DNA from 2 places in the Idiomarina sp. ST10R2A5 genome. Region 1 is predicted to be linked to the other one. Evidence: predicted binding sites of a transcription regulator. Region 1 holds the regulator's gene; the other holds the start of a gene.
What was found. The regulator FliA, encoded in region 1, starts transcription of late flagellar genes. The targets are predictions, from matches to a motif close to CTAAAGNTNNNNNNNNNNNNGCCGATA.
Positions count from the first base shown of each region.

Region 2: the regulator FliA is predicted to act here: its motif matches at 2,531-2,557, upstream of ACP7FG_RS00615 (VC2046/SO_2500 family protein).

Region 1 is NZ_JBNIEX010000008.1:75,957-83,242, forward strand. Features, by position in the region: gene flhA (flagellar biosynthesis protein FlhA) at 1-1,035, shown strand, start outside; gene flhF (flagellar biosynthesis protein FlhF) at 1,048-2,385, shown strand; gene ACP7FG_RS10745 (MinD/ParA family protein) at 2,442-3,314, shown strand; gene ACP7FG_RS10750 (RNA polymerase sigma factor FliA) at 3,307-4,032, shown strand; gene cheY (chemotaxis response regulator CheY) at 4,070-4,453, shown strand; gene ACP7FG_RS10760 (protein phosphatase CheZ) at 4,467-5,213, shown strand; gene ACP7FG_RS10765 (chemotaxis protein CheW) at 5,227-7,286, shown strand, end outside.
Region 2 is NZ_JBNIEX010000001.1:126,415-133,700, forward strand. Features, by position in the region: gene ACP7FG_RS00600 (response regulator) at 1-1,337, opposite strand, end outside; gene ACP7FG_RS00605 (NAD(P)H-quinone oxidoreductase) at 1,423-2,391, shown strand; tRNA gene ACP7FG_RS00610 (tRNA-Tyr) at 2,396-2,480, opposite strand; gene ACP7FG_RS00615 (VC2046/SO_2500 family protein) at 2,592-3,062, shown strand; gene xerD (site-specific tyrosine recombinase XerD) at 3,144-4,046, shown strand; gene dsbC (bifunctional protein-disulfide isomerase/oxidoreductase DsbC) at 4,102-4,833, shown strand; gene recJ (single-stranded-DNA-specific exonuclease RecJ) at 4,837-6,549, shown strand; one part of gene prfB (peptide chain release factor 2) at 6,588-6,662, shown strand; one part of gene prfB (peptide chain release factor 2) at 6,664-7,286, shown strand, end outside.

The sequences.
Region 1 (7,286 bases):
GGCTATCGTTTAATTCCTTTGGTCGATAAGCAGCAGGGCGGCGAGCTCCTGTCACGCATAAAAGGCGTGCGTAAGAAACAGTCACAGGAATTTGGTTTCCTGGTGCCAGCTGTTCATATCAGAGACAACCTGGATTTAGGCCCTAACAGTTACCGAATTACCCTAATGGGTGTGACTATGGGCGAAGCTGAAATTCGCCATGACTGGGAAATGGCGATTAACCCGGGTCAGGTTTTCGGCGAACTGGAGGGCGAAAAAACAACTGACCCTGCCTTTGGTCTGGATGCGGTCTGGATCCGCCCTGAACAACGAGAGCATGCGCAGACCCTGGGTTATACCGTGGTGGATGCGGCAACTGTGGTTGCAACACATTTAAGTCAAATAGTGACAAACCATGCGTCACAGCTACTGGGTCATGAAGAAGCACAAGAATTACTGGATCGTTTAGGTCGCACGCATCCTAAGCTGGTTGAAGGCCTGATTCCGGATCTGCTGTCATTGGGCAATTTTGTGAAAGTACTGCAAAACCTATTGGATGAAGGTATTGCGATTCGTGACATGCGCACCATTGTACAAACCCTGGTTGAGTACGCGGGGCGTAGTCAGGACCCAGAAGTATTAACGGCTGCGGTCAGAATTTCATTACGCCGTTTAATTGTTCAGGACATTGCTGAAGGGGCGGCGGAATTGCCTGTCATAACTTTGGCACCAGAGTTGGAACAGATGTTGCATCAGTCATTGCAAATGGCTGGTAATGACGGAAATCAGCAAGGCGCCGGAATCGAACCTGGTTTGGCCGAACGCCTGCAACAGTCATTACGCGAAGTGCATCAGCAGCAGGAAATGAATGGTGAACCTTCAGTACTGCTGACCTCCGGACTTCTGCGGTCAACCATGGCGCGATTTGCGCGTCACGCTACCGATGGTATGCGAGTGTTGTCCTATCAGGAAGTACCGGATGATAAACAAATTCGCATTGTCAGCTCAATTGGTGGACAACAAAACGGTGGTGAACAAACCGCCACACAAGAGTAACGGGAGTCGCTTGTGAAGATTAAACGCTTTTTTGCCGAAGATATGCGCCGTGGTTTGCAACAGGTTAAAGAAACCTTAGGTCCGGATGCTATTATCCTGTCCAATAAGAAAGTGAATGGTGGTATTGAGCTGGTTGCAGCCATTGACCCCGATGCGCAACAGGCACAGCCAATGGCTGATCAGGCACCGAATGAGCCGGCCGCATCAAAGACACCGGAAGTACCGGCTGAATCTTTGCAGGAACTGTTACAGCGTCAGGCGCAGGCTGAACAGCCAGCGCAACGCACTGCTGAGCAAGAGGTTGCTGAGCCGGCCACACAACGGCCAGAACCGAAACCAGAACCACAAGGCTTCGCCGATTCTCAGTTAAGCGACGATATTTTTCCTGAACAAGTAAACGCACCAGCAGCGGACGACTCCCAGGCCATTGCTGAACTGCGCTCTCAGGTAAACGGTATTCGTCAATTACTGGAGCATCAGTTAAGTGGCTTGATGAAGCAGGAAATGGATCGCGAAGAACCAACCCGTGCGATGCTGATGAATCGCTTGATGTCTATGGGCTTAAGTGAACGAGTTGCGGACCAGATTGCCTGTTTTATTCCCGAAGGTGGCTCAGACGATGAAGCCTGGGAACAGACCCTGCATTTATTAGAAGGTCAGTTGAATACCACGTCCGACGATATTTTGACACGCGGCGGTGCGGTTGCTTTAGTCGGCCCTACCGGCGTGGGTAAAACCACCACTATTGCGAAGCTGGCTGCTCGTTACGCTCAGCGCCATGGTGCGGATAAAGTGGCATTAATTACTACGGATACCTTCCGTATTGGTGCCAGTGAACAATTACAAACCTATGGTCGTATAATAGGGTGTCCGGTAAAAGTTGCTAAAAATGCGCAAGAGCTGGCAGATGCGTTACTTTCACTGCGCCAGAAGAGTTTAATTTTAATTGATACTGCAGGCATGGGCCAACGCGACAAGCGTTTGAGCGAGCAGTTAAACCAGCTTATCCAGAATTCAAGACTGCGTATTCGTCCATATCTGGTGCTTTCAGCGACATCACAGAATCAAGTATTGATGGATGCCGTTAAGCAGTTTAAAACTTTGCCTTTATCCGGTTGCATTTTTACCAAGCTGGACGAATGCTTAAGTTTAGGTGAGAGTATCAGCGTGGCTATTGAGCATGGCTTACCAGTAGGCTATTTAACCAATGGTCAGCAGGTTCCTGAAGACATTCGGGTTGCCGATGCGAACTTTATGGTAGCGGAAGCCGAGCGTTTGCTTGATAAAAGCATTTGTTCCTCAGTGTCAGACGTGCCAAAATCGTATTGGAATGCGGCGTTTTCTCGCTGAATGAGCCTAAGTAATATGAAGCTGTTGTCAATTTAGTCAGAAAAGAGATACGCCCGATGGATCAAGCAAGCGGTCTGCGAAGAATGAAACAATCAAAAGTAAAAGTTATTGCGGTAACCGGTGGTAAAGGTGGCGTGGGTAAAACCAATGTGTCGCTGAATATGGCTATTGCAATGGCAAAGCAGGGCAAACGAGTATTGGTGCTGGACGCCGACTTAGGCCTGGCTAACGTCGATGTGATGTTGGGCCTTCGCGTTGAGCGTAATCTCTCTCATGTATTAAGTGGCCAGTGTGAACTGGAAGATATTCTGATAGAAGGCCCTGCGGGAATAAAAATTGTTCCGGCAACGTCTGGTACACGTTCGATGGTGGATCTCAGTGAATCTGAGCATGCTGGTTTAATTAGAGCGTTTAGCCAGTTACAGGGCAATTATGACGTGCTGATTGTGGATACCGCAGCTGGCATAGGTAACACCGTTGTCAGTTTTGCCCGAGCCTCACAGGACGTGTTAGTCGTAGTTTGCGATGAACCAACATCGATTACCGATGCTTATGCTCTTATTAAAGTATTGAGCCGTGAGCAGGGGCTTTTCAAATTTAAAGTGGTTGCCAATATGGTGCGCAATATGCGTGACGGGCAAGTACTGTTCAATAAGCTCACTAAGGTTACCGACCGGTTCTTAGATGTTGCGCTGGAGCTGGCAGCAATTATTCCTTTCGATGAAAACTTGCGTTTAGCCGTGCGGAAACAGCAATCGTTTGTCATGGCTTACCCTAAATCTCCTGCGTCATTAGCGATAAAAGCACTGGCTAAGAAGGCGCTGGACTGGCCCGTTCCGGCTCAAGCCGGAGGACATTTAGAATTTTTCCTTGAACAATTGATAACTTCTGCCGATAACGAGAGTAAGCGGGATGTTGCCAATGAATAAAGCTGCCGTTTATGCCGCCACTGCTGACAACCGGAATGCCATTATTGAGCAGCATACCGGACTGGTTAAGCGTATTGCCCACCACATGATGGCGAGACTACCCGCCAGCGTGCAAGTGGATGATTTAATACAGGCAGGCATGATTGGCTTACTAGAAGCTGCGCGTAACTTTGATAACAGCAAAGGTGCCAGTTTCGAAACTTTTGCCGGCATTCGCATTCGTGGTGCGATGCTGGACGAAATTCGTCGCGGCGATTGGGCCCCTCGCTCAGTACACCGTAACCACAGACGTGTGCTGGAAGCCATTCGCCAGGTTGAAAACGAGACCGGGCGGGACGCAAAAGATACGGAAGTAGCCGCAAAATTGAATATGGGTATGGATGAATACCACCATATTTTACGGGATGTGAGTTCAGGACGAATTGTCGGAATTGAAGATCTTGGCGTGTCGGAAGATGCGTTAATGCCAGAGCAGGTAACAGGTTCAGCTTATGAGCCACAACGAGATGTTGAGAACGCTGCGTTTCATAAAGCATTGGTATCGACAATTTCATCGTTACCAGAACGTGAAGCCTTGGTGCTTTCGTTGTATTATGACGAAGAATTGAATTTAAAAGAGATAGGTGAAGTGCTGAGCGTGAGTGAATCACGTGTCAGTCAGATTCACAGTCAGGCAATGTTGCGACTGAAGTCGCGAATGCAAAATTGGGTTGAATAAACTTTGGTGGTAATCGAGAGCCTCAGTGGAGGGTGCTTTGGATAAAAATATGAAAATTCTTGTTGTGGATGACTTTTCTACAATGAGACGAATCATTAAGAATTTACTTCGTGATCTTGGCTTTACCAATATTCAGGAAGCTGATGACGGTAATACGGCTTTACCCATGTTGCAGAACGGTGATTTCGACTTTGTCGTAACCGATTGGAACATGCCCGGTATGCAGGGAATTGACTTGCTGCGTGAAATTCGCAAGGACGATAACCTGGCGCATTTACCGGTATTGATGGTAACGGCCGAAGCTAAGCGTGAGCAAATCATCATGGCCGCACAAGCGGGGGTTAATGGTTACATCGTGAAACCGTTTACAGCCGTAACGTTGAAAGAAAAGCTCGACAAGATCTTCGAACGTATTAGCTAAAGGGCGAATGACTATGTCTGATAACGCCCATGATATTTCTCTGGAGCAAGCCAAGGAACTCGTAGCCTTGCTTGAAGACGGGAAGCAGCAGCAGGCAAATCAATTACTGGAAGACGTTTACAACCGTCGTAACGACAAGTTATTTACTTCTGTCGGCCAGTTAACACGCGACCTCCACGAAGCACTTCAGGATTTTCAGGTAGACCCTCGCATTGTGCAAATGACACAAGATGATCTTCCTGATGCGCAAAACCGTTTGTTGTATGTCATTGAGAAAACCGAAGACGCAGCCAATAGAACAATGGATGCGGTAGAGGCTTGCCTGCCTTTAGCAGATGAGATGCATCAGCGTGTAGAGAAGGTCATGCCAGCCTGGAACAGGCTGATGAGTAACGATATTGAGTTAAATGAATTCAAGTCTTTATGCCATCAGGTCGATGACGTACTTAAGCGCTGTGGTGAAAACATGCCACAAGTGCATGGGTTGATGACTGAAGTATTGATGGCTCAGGACTTTCAGGATATTACCGGGCAAGTCATTCGCCGGGTTATTCAGTTAGTTGAAGACGTTGAAAAGAACTTAATTGAGCTACTCAAAATATTCGGTAAAGAAGAAGAGCGCCGTAAGGCAGCAACCTCAACGCCTGATAAGAAAAATGCAGGTGTTGCGGAAGGCCCTATTATAGATGCTGATCAACGCGATGACGTGGTTGGCGGACAAGACGAAGTGGACGATTTGCTGTCCAGTTTAGGTTTCTAGGAGCATCAGTCGCATGAGCTTTGATATGGACGAAGACATTCTGCAGGACTTTTTGATCGAGGCGGGAGAGATCCTCGAGCAATTGTCTGAACAGCTGGTTGAACTGGAAAATGATCCAGAAAATAAAGACCTGCTGAATGCTATTTTCCGTGGTTTTCATACCGTTAAAGGTGGTGCCGGTTTTTTGTCGCTGGGCGCACTCGTTGATACCTGCCACGGTGCGGAAAATGTGTTCGATACCCTGCGTAATGGCCAACGTACCGTCACCTCCGACTTGATGGATGTTATTCTACAGTCGCTGGATACCATTAATGCTCAATTTGCACAGGTTCGGGCCAAAGAAGAACCTGAAGCTGCATCACCTGAATTACTGGAGCTTCTGCATAAGTTGAGTCAGCCGGAATCGGAAGATGAAGAGCCGGTTAAAGCGCCGGAGCCCGAACCAGAGCCAGAACCAGAACCCGAGGCAACCGACGCAAGTAGCGGCGAAAGTATTGATGAAATTCAGGACGATGAATTTGAAGCCTTACTGGATGAGCTGCATGGTGAAGGTAAAGGACCAGGCAAGAAAGAAGAAGCTAAAGCTTCCGCTGCTGGGTCGGCACCGGGCGATGACAACGATGAAATAACAGACGATGAGTTTGAATCGTTGCTGGATGAATTGCACGGTAGTGGTAAGGCTCCTCAGAGTGCAGAGAAGACACAAGAGAAGCAAAAAGAGCCGGCAAAAGATGACGAAATAACAGATGACGAGTTCGAGTCGCTGTTAGATGAACTCCATGGCAGTGGTAAAGCGCCGACGCCGAAAGGAGATAAGCCAGCAGAAAAAGCCGCTGAGAAGAAACCTGAGCCAAAAGCGCAAGCTAAACCTCAACCTAAGCCTGCAGCTAAACCAGAGCCGAAAGCAGCTGCGGCCAAAGCGGAAGATAAACCTGCGGCAGCAAAAGCCGTGGATAAAAAGCCAGCGGCGCCGGCACCAGCTCAGGCTGAAACCACAGTCCGGGTTGATACCAAACGTTTAGATGAAATTATGAATATGGTCGGTGAGCTGGTTTTAGTCCGGAATCGTCTATTAAGCCTGAGTAACTCAGATGAATCAGACAGTGACGAGATGGGTAAAGCCATTTCTAATCTGGATGTTGTAACTGGCGACTTGCAAGGCGCGGTTATGAAAACCCGTATGCAGCCTATTAAGAAAGTTTTTGGGCGTTTCCCTCGGGTTGTCAGGGACTTAGCGCGCAGCCTTAAGAAAGAAATTAACCTTGAGATGTACGGTGAAGATACTGACCTGGATAAAAACCTGGTAGAAGCACTGGCCGATCCTTTGGTGCATTTGGTTCGTAACTCTGTTGACCACGGTATTGAAATGCCGGACGTGCGCGAAGCTAATGGTAAACCGCGTGCGGGGACGGTAACGCTGTCGGCGTCTCAGGAAGGCGACCATATTATGCTGTCGATTAAAGACGACGGTGCAGGTATGGATGCGGAAAAGCTTAAGGGCATTGCTATCAGCAAAGGTATTCTCGATACCGACGCCGCTGCGCGTCTGAGTGACGAAGATGCTTATAATCTGATTTTTGCCGCTGGCTTTTCGACCAAAGAAGAAGTTTCAGACATATCCGGCCGCGGTGTCGGGATGGATGTGGTTAAAACCAAAATTAGTCAGCTTAACGGTAGTGTCAAAATTCAGTCTGAGCTGGGTAAGGGCACGGAGCTTTTAATTAAAGTTCCACTGACTCTGGCGATACTGCCTACCTTAATGGTTGCGGTAAAAGAGCAGACATTTGCTCTGCCACTGGCTGTGGTAAGCGAAATTATCGATCTGGATATGAAGCGTACCAATACCGTTGATGGTCAATTAACACTGATTGTACGTGACCGTGCTATTCCGCTGTTTTTCTTAGAGCATTGGTTGGTTCGTAATCCGGATCGTTCAAGCCGTAATGAGAAAGGCCATGTCGTGGTTGTGCAAATTGGCAACCAACAGGTTGGTTTCGTCGTCAACGCATTGATTGGTCAGGAAGAAGTGGTCATAAAACCATTAGATAAGCTATTGCAGGGTACACCGGGTAT
Region 2 (7,286 bases), on a different contig from region 1:
TTTTGAGCGGCGGCAAGTCTGGCTTGCAGGATTTTAGTGGTGTAACTGTCAAGTAGCAGGTTGTCGTCTTTATACGCGGCAAGCGCATTGGCTTTTTCGTACTCGCCGACATCCAGAAGAACTGCGATAACGTCTGGTAGTAAATCTTTATTAATGGGTTGGTTCGTTGCCAGATTTTCCCCGACAACTTCGTTTAAACGCTGTTGGGCTTCACGTAAACGACCGTTAAACGAATCAATTCGTGACAGTAAAATGGCTTCTAAATCTTCAAATGAAATATCGGCATGCAATAGATGCTCATCGTAACGGGCTCGCTGAAGCTCCATCGTAGCTTCGGTTTGGTACTTACTAATCTGCTGTGGCGTGTCGCTGTGTTCAGCTGCATCAAGAATACTGCGCAAGTAATTACATAAGTGCTGTGCATTACGAAAGACCGATTTTCGTGCTATTTGCAGAACGTTATTCATGGCTTGCTTGGCTATATCAAAGTCACCATTGTCGCGTGCTATGTGAGCCAGTTTGGTTTGTCGCTCAATAGAAAAGGGCGCCATGGTTATTGCATCGCGTGCACTTTCCAGTGCCTCTTCAAGCTGTTGTTGTTGCAGGTAGCATTCGGTTTTTAAATCATGGGCCTCAATGGCATTGGGCATACGCTTAATAATATGATTAAGAATATTAAGCGCTTCTTCTGGTGAGTTTTGCAGCAGTCGGGTTTCCGCCAGCTTTAGAAACACCCAGCTATGGGAATTTTCTTCCAGCAGATCTTTAATGGCTATTTCGGCTTTATCCAGTTGCCCGGTTTTATTGTACAGCTCAATTTGCAGTTTTCGGCAGTAATTGCTGTAACGGCTGTTTGACTGGATGTGTTTCTGGCAAGCGCTAATGCAGGCTTCATAATCGTGTTTAGTCAGAGCTTTAAATACATCTTTTAACCACATGCGACGCTTGTAGGCACGCATTAAACGAGAGCGCAAAACACGATGGGAAAAAGGCTTCATCAAATAGTCGTCTGGTTGCAGCTCCAGCGCGCTTAAAACCATTGGACGGGTATTGTCGCCGGTAATAATAAAGAACAGGGTGTGCTCTTTCATTAAACCGCGAACCTGAAGCTCTTCCAGAACCTGTCGGCCATTTCGACCTCGGCCCAGATTATAGTCTACCAACAGAATATCGTGCGGGTTTTTGATGTAGGCAGCAATGCCCGCTTCACCCGTTGTCTTGATTTGGACGTCTTTTGCCCCCAAGTTTAACAGCAGGCCTTTGAGCATAACCTGAAAGGGCTTCTGGTCATCAATCAATAACACTCGTTTATCATTGAGCTCTAAGGTTTTGTCCATTAGTGTCAAACAGTATCCTGATAGTATTCAATACCGACAGCATACTGGCTAATTTCAATAATGTTAAGCGGCAACGGAGGCTGATGTGAAAGCAATTCAGATTTCAGAGCAAAAAGTGACATGGAAAGACGGTATTAATTTAAGCGAGCCGCGTGCAGATGAGGTTCAGTTGCGTGTTTTAAGCGCCGGGGTTAACCGCGCAGATCTAATGCAAATAGCAGGGAAGTATCCTCCGCCTAACGGCGTATCCGATATTCCCGGGTTAGAAGTCTGTGGCGTTATAGAGCAGGTGGGCAGCCAGGTTTCCGACTGGAAGACAGGGCAACGTGTTAGTGCCTTACTAGCCGGAGGCGGTTTTGCAGAGCGGGTCAATGTTTCGGCAAAACAACTGCTGGAAGTGCCGGATGACTGGAGTCATGAAACCGCAGCTGGCTGGCTTGAGACTTTTGCTACTGCTTATCTCAATGTTTTCCAGTTAGCCGGGCTAAAACAGGAAGAGCGGGTATTGGCGCATGCCGGTGCCAGTGGGGTCGGAACCTCGCTAATACAGTTGTGCCGTGAAAGCGGTAATGACGTTATTGCCGTCGTAGGCAGCGATGAAAAATCACGATTTTGTCTGAACCTCGGCGCGAAGCATGTAATTAACCGATATCAGCAAGACATTGTTGAAGAAGTTAAGGCGCTGGGAGAAGTCGATGTCATCCTCAATCCGGTTGCCGGCGAATCTATCGCAAAAGACCAGCAGTATTTAAAGCAAGACGGTCGTATTATTTTGATTGGCTTAATGGGCGGTCGTACGGGAGAAGTTGATTTCGGGCGAATGCTAATGAAGCGTCAGAAGCTTATGGGCTCGACGTTGCGGGCGCTGTCTTCAGTACAAAAAGGTCATATTTTAAACGGTTTATGGCATGACTTTAGCGATAAGTTTAAAACCGGCAAAATAAAACCTATTATCGATCAGGTTTTTACAGCTGATGATATTCAAAAAGCGCTGGACTATGTTGCGGCGAATAAGACGCAGGGAAAGGTAATACTGAAGTTGGCCGAGCAGTAGTAAATGGTGGAGGGGGCAGGATTCGAACCTGCGAAGGCTGAGCCGTCAGATTTACAGTCTGATCCCTTTGGCCACTCGGGAACCCCTCCACTCAAGTGGCGCGTATAATAACAGTCTTAGCTTAGCTGTAAAGAGAAAACTTAAACTTTTAGGACTTTGGCCGATACAGAACTATCGGTAATTGATAATCCAGAGTCTTAATGAGTCAAGTTTCTGCTGTTCAGAACAATGCCGCTCATTTTTTTGAGCAACACGCGAGCGAAGCCGTTAACCACGGTTTCTCCGGTGAGTTCGCTTATTGGGTCTCGGCACTCGGTGCTGACCCGGTTGTCTCTGAACGCCCAACTGAGGTGAATTGGCAGCGCTCTATCGGTGCAGGCAGGGCAAGACCTTTAGATGTTCAGCCAGGTGCTGTGATGGCCTCAGGCGTTTATGCAACCGTAAGCCAGCTGTCGGACTTTAAATTACAGGACGCGACTCATCCTCAACCCCTCATTCCGGATGCAACGCCGGATCGTTTGCCTTTAGAGCTGATTCAGAACCTGGACTGGAAAGTACGGCAGCGACTTGAGAAGAAAAAGCAACCTCAGGCTGATGACAAAAACGACTACCGACACAAAGGGCCCGCCGGTCTTTACGATGTGCTGCAAAAACTGGGAATTACCCACTAAGCTTTTTATTGGTGTTAAAGAGTTCCCGAGAACCTCTCTATATTGCATAATGCTGTTACCATTTCGCAAATTCGATAAAACATGAAGCAACTGCGCCCAGAGGACGAAGATCGTATTGACGCCTTTACTGAGCATTTGTGGCTGCATCATGGTTCCAGCGAAAACACTCAGGCGGCTTACCGTAGCGACTTACGACGTTTTTGTGAGTACCTTATACCCTCGAAAAAATCGCTGATGGACACCGATGAATTAGTACTTCAGGACTACTTGCTTTGGCGCAGAACTCAAGGGCTCTCGCCAAGAAGCACATCGAGATTTTTAAGTTCGGCAAAAAAGTTTTTCCAATTTGCGGTAAAACAGCAATGGGTAGCGGTTGATCCAACTGCGCGCCTGAAGCGTCCTAAATTGCCACAGAGCATTCCTCACTCATTAAGCGAAGCTGACGTTGAGTCGTTATTGCAGCAGCCTGATACAGAAACTCCCATTGGCCTGCGTGACAGAACCATGCTGGAAGTGCTTTACGCTACGGGGTTAAGGGTAACGGAGCTTATTCGTCTGCAGTATGACCAACTGAGCCGCCAGCAAGGCTTGGTAAGGGTTGTTGGGAAGGGAAATAAAGAGCGTTTGGTGCCTTTGGGTGAAGAAGCACTGGAATGGTTAGACACATACTTAAAGCATGGTCGCCCAGCGATAACGGATAAAAGTAGTCCCTGGATATTCGTGACGCAAAGAGGTTCGTTACTAACGCGTCAGGCATTTTGGTACCGTTTGCGGCATTACGCAGAGGAAGCCGGAATTTATGCTCATTTGTCGCCCCATACGTTACGGCATGCATTTGCCACGCATTTGCTGAACCATGGCGCCGATTTGCGCGTATTACAGCTACTTTTGGGGCATAGCGACTTGTCGACCACTCAAATTTACACCCAGGTTGCACGCGAGCGTCTGCAGGCCTTGCATGCTCAGCATCACCCTCGCGGTTAATTGCATTTTAGCCGTTAAAAGGGTAGGGTTCGGACAGTTAATTTACGAGGTTATTATGCGCAATTTGATGTTTGTATTAGGGTTTGCGGGGCTGGCAAGTGTCGGCTTTAGTACCAGCGCTGTTGGTGCTGGACAAAATGAAGTTGATGCCCGCCATTTGAATAAAATTGGTATTGAGGTGTTGTCGACCGCGCCGGGTGAAATAGACGGTTATGTCCGTGCTGTTACTAATCAGGGTATGTTTTATGTTTCTGACGATGGTACGCGCTTAATCAGTGGAAATGTTTTCGATATTACCGGTAAAGAGCCTGTTAATTTAAGCGAAACCGCAATGGCCAATGTGCGCTTAAAAATGCTGGAAGGTTTCACTGATGACATGATTGTTTATCCGGCAGAGAACGAAAAATATGAAGTTACCATTTTCACCGATACAACCTGTGGCTATTGTCAGCGTTTGCATCAAAACATGAGCAGTTATCATGCTGAAGGAATTACCATTAAATACTTAGCCTTCCCTCGTGGTGGTATGAGTAGCAAAGGTGCGCGTCAGTTGCAGACCGTCTGGTGTGCTGATGATAAAAAAGCAGCCATTGCCGCCTTTAAAGATGAAGAAAGTTTTAGCGGCAGCTCTAACTGTTCAAATCCGGTTGCTGAGCATTATCAACTGGGTAAATCCTTTGGTGTAACCGGTACACCAGCTATTATCCTGCCGGACGGACGTATGGTGCCTGGCGCATTACCGGCCTCAAGATTAGTGGCTGAAATCAAAAAAGGTGAGTCGCAGTAATTCATGAGTGACTATGAAATACGTCGTTATCAGGTTGTTGACGATGGTTTTCTGCCGCAGCAAATGCCTCCTTTGTTGCGGCAAATTTATGCACGGCGCGGAGTTCGCAGTGCGGACGAATTGTCTCTTAAAGCTTCAGGGCTTCTTCATTTCTCTTCGCTGAAAGATATTGCTAAAGCTGTTGAACTGCTTCGAACTGCATTAAAAAAGCAGCGACGCGTATGCATCTGTGGTGACTTTGACGCTGATGGAGCGACCAGCTCGGCGCTGATGGTTTCCGCTTTGCAGGCTTTTGGCTTAGAAAAGGTTGGTTACCGTGTTCCGAACCGAATGACAGACGGCTATGGGCTTTCTGTTGCTATGGTAGAACAACTGACCGCAGACAACGTCGATCTTATTATTACTGTTGATAACGGCATTGCGGCACACGACGCCATCTCTCTTGCGCGGGATAACGGCATACAAGTTTTGGTAACCGATCATCATTTACCTCCGGCGGAGCTTCCTCTTGCTGACGCCATTGTTAACCCAAACCAGCAGGGTTGCGAGTTCCCAAGTAAGAATTTAGCCGGGGTTGGTGTTGCATTTTACGTGTTGCTGGCGTTGCGCGCAGCGTTAAGAGAAGAAGGCATAGAACCTTTACCGAATCTGGCAGACTGGCTTGATCTTGTGGCTTTAGGCACTGTCGCCGATGTCGTACCGCTGGATTATAACAATCGCGTATTAGTGCAACAGGGTATAGCCCGTATTCGTAAAGGTATGAGTCGCCCCGGAATTAAAGCGTTGTTGGAAGTTTCCAACCGTGACGCGAGTCAGTTGGCAGCCAGTGATTTGGGGTTCGCCCTGGGGCCGCGTATTAACGCTGCAGGCCGGTTAGACGACATTGGGCTCGGAATAGAATGTTTATTAGCGGGTGAGTCCCGGGCAAAGCAGTTAGCGCAGCAACTTAACGATTTAAACCAACAGCGTAAGTCTATTGAAACGGAAATGCGTGAGCATGCCGAAAGTGCAGTCGCGAAATTACGTTTTGACCAGGGGCAGGTACCGGATTTAGTCACCCTGTATCAGCCAGACTGGCATGCTGGTGTTATTGGTATTGTTGCGGGCAGGGTAAAAGAGCAGGTGAACCGCCCGGTTATTGCATTGGCGAATGACGATGACAATTTACTAAAAGGCTCGGCGCGTTCGGTCAGTGGCCTGCATATGCGTGACTTATTGGAGCGTATTCATAGTCTGGAGCCTGGCATTATGGAACGTTTTGGCGGACACGCTATGGCAGCGGGGTTAACGCTAAAAAAAGTGAACCTAACGCGGTTTTCCGAACTGGCTGAACAAGTCGCATCCGAATGGTTATCGGAAGAACAAAAGCAGCGGGTATTCTGGTCAGATGGTGAGTTGACTGTACCGCAGTTGTCACTCGACAGTGTGAATACTCTGCAAAATGCAGGTCCATGGGGGCAGCAGTTTCCTGAGCCCATGTTTGACGGGCAGTTCGAATTGGTTGACCAGCGGATCGTTGGCGAACGCCATCTAAAATTGGTGGTGCGTCATCCTCAGGGGGAGTTGTTAGACGGCATCGCTTTTAACGTTGATACACAACAATGGCCAGCGCGGCAGGCTACGGTTGTTGAACTTTTATACAAGCCGCAACTTAATCACTTCCGCGGACGCACAAACGTCCAGTTGTTGGTGGAGCAAATCCGCGCAATACGTTAAACTACGCCCCTTTAAAATAAACAGAATTAGGTAGTCGCATGTTTGAGACCAACGCAACCTACAATAACATTAAAGATATGCGTGAGCGTAGCAATGCGCTTAGGGGGTATCTTTGACTACGATGCTAAGTTAGAGCGTCTGGAAGAAGTTACCCGTGAAATGGAACAGCCCGATGTCTGGGATGATCCACCAAAAGCGCAGGCGTTAGGTAAAGAACGTGCCGCATTAGAGCAAGTAGTAGAAACTCTGGATAAACTTCAGCAAGGTCTGGATGATGTAGAAGGCCTCGTCGATTTAGCTGTAGAGGCTGATGATGAAGATACCTTTAACGAAGCTCAGGAAGAATTATCAGGCTTAGAAAAACAGCTTGAAAACTTAGAGTTTCGCCGGATGTTCTCAAAAGACAATGACTCTGCCGACTGTTATCTGGATATTCAGTCAGGCTCTGGCGGAACCGAGGCTCAGGATTGGGCCAATATGTTACTGCGCATGTATTTGCGTTGGGCTGAAGCGCATGACTTTAAAGCGGAAATTACTGAGCTGTCAGAAGGTGATGTTGCCGGAATAAAATCAGCAACGGTGCGTGTAGCCGGAGAGTACGCTTATGGCTGGCTAAGAACCGAAACTGGTGTTCATCGCCTGGTTCGTAAATCACCTTTTGACTCAGGTAATCGTCGGCATACATCTTTTGCATCGGTATTCGTTTATCCGGAAGTTGACGACGATATAGACATTGA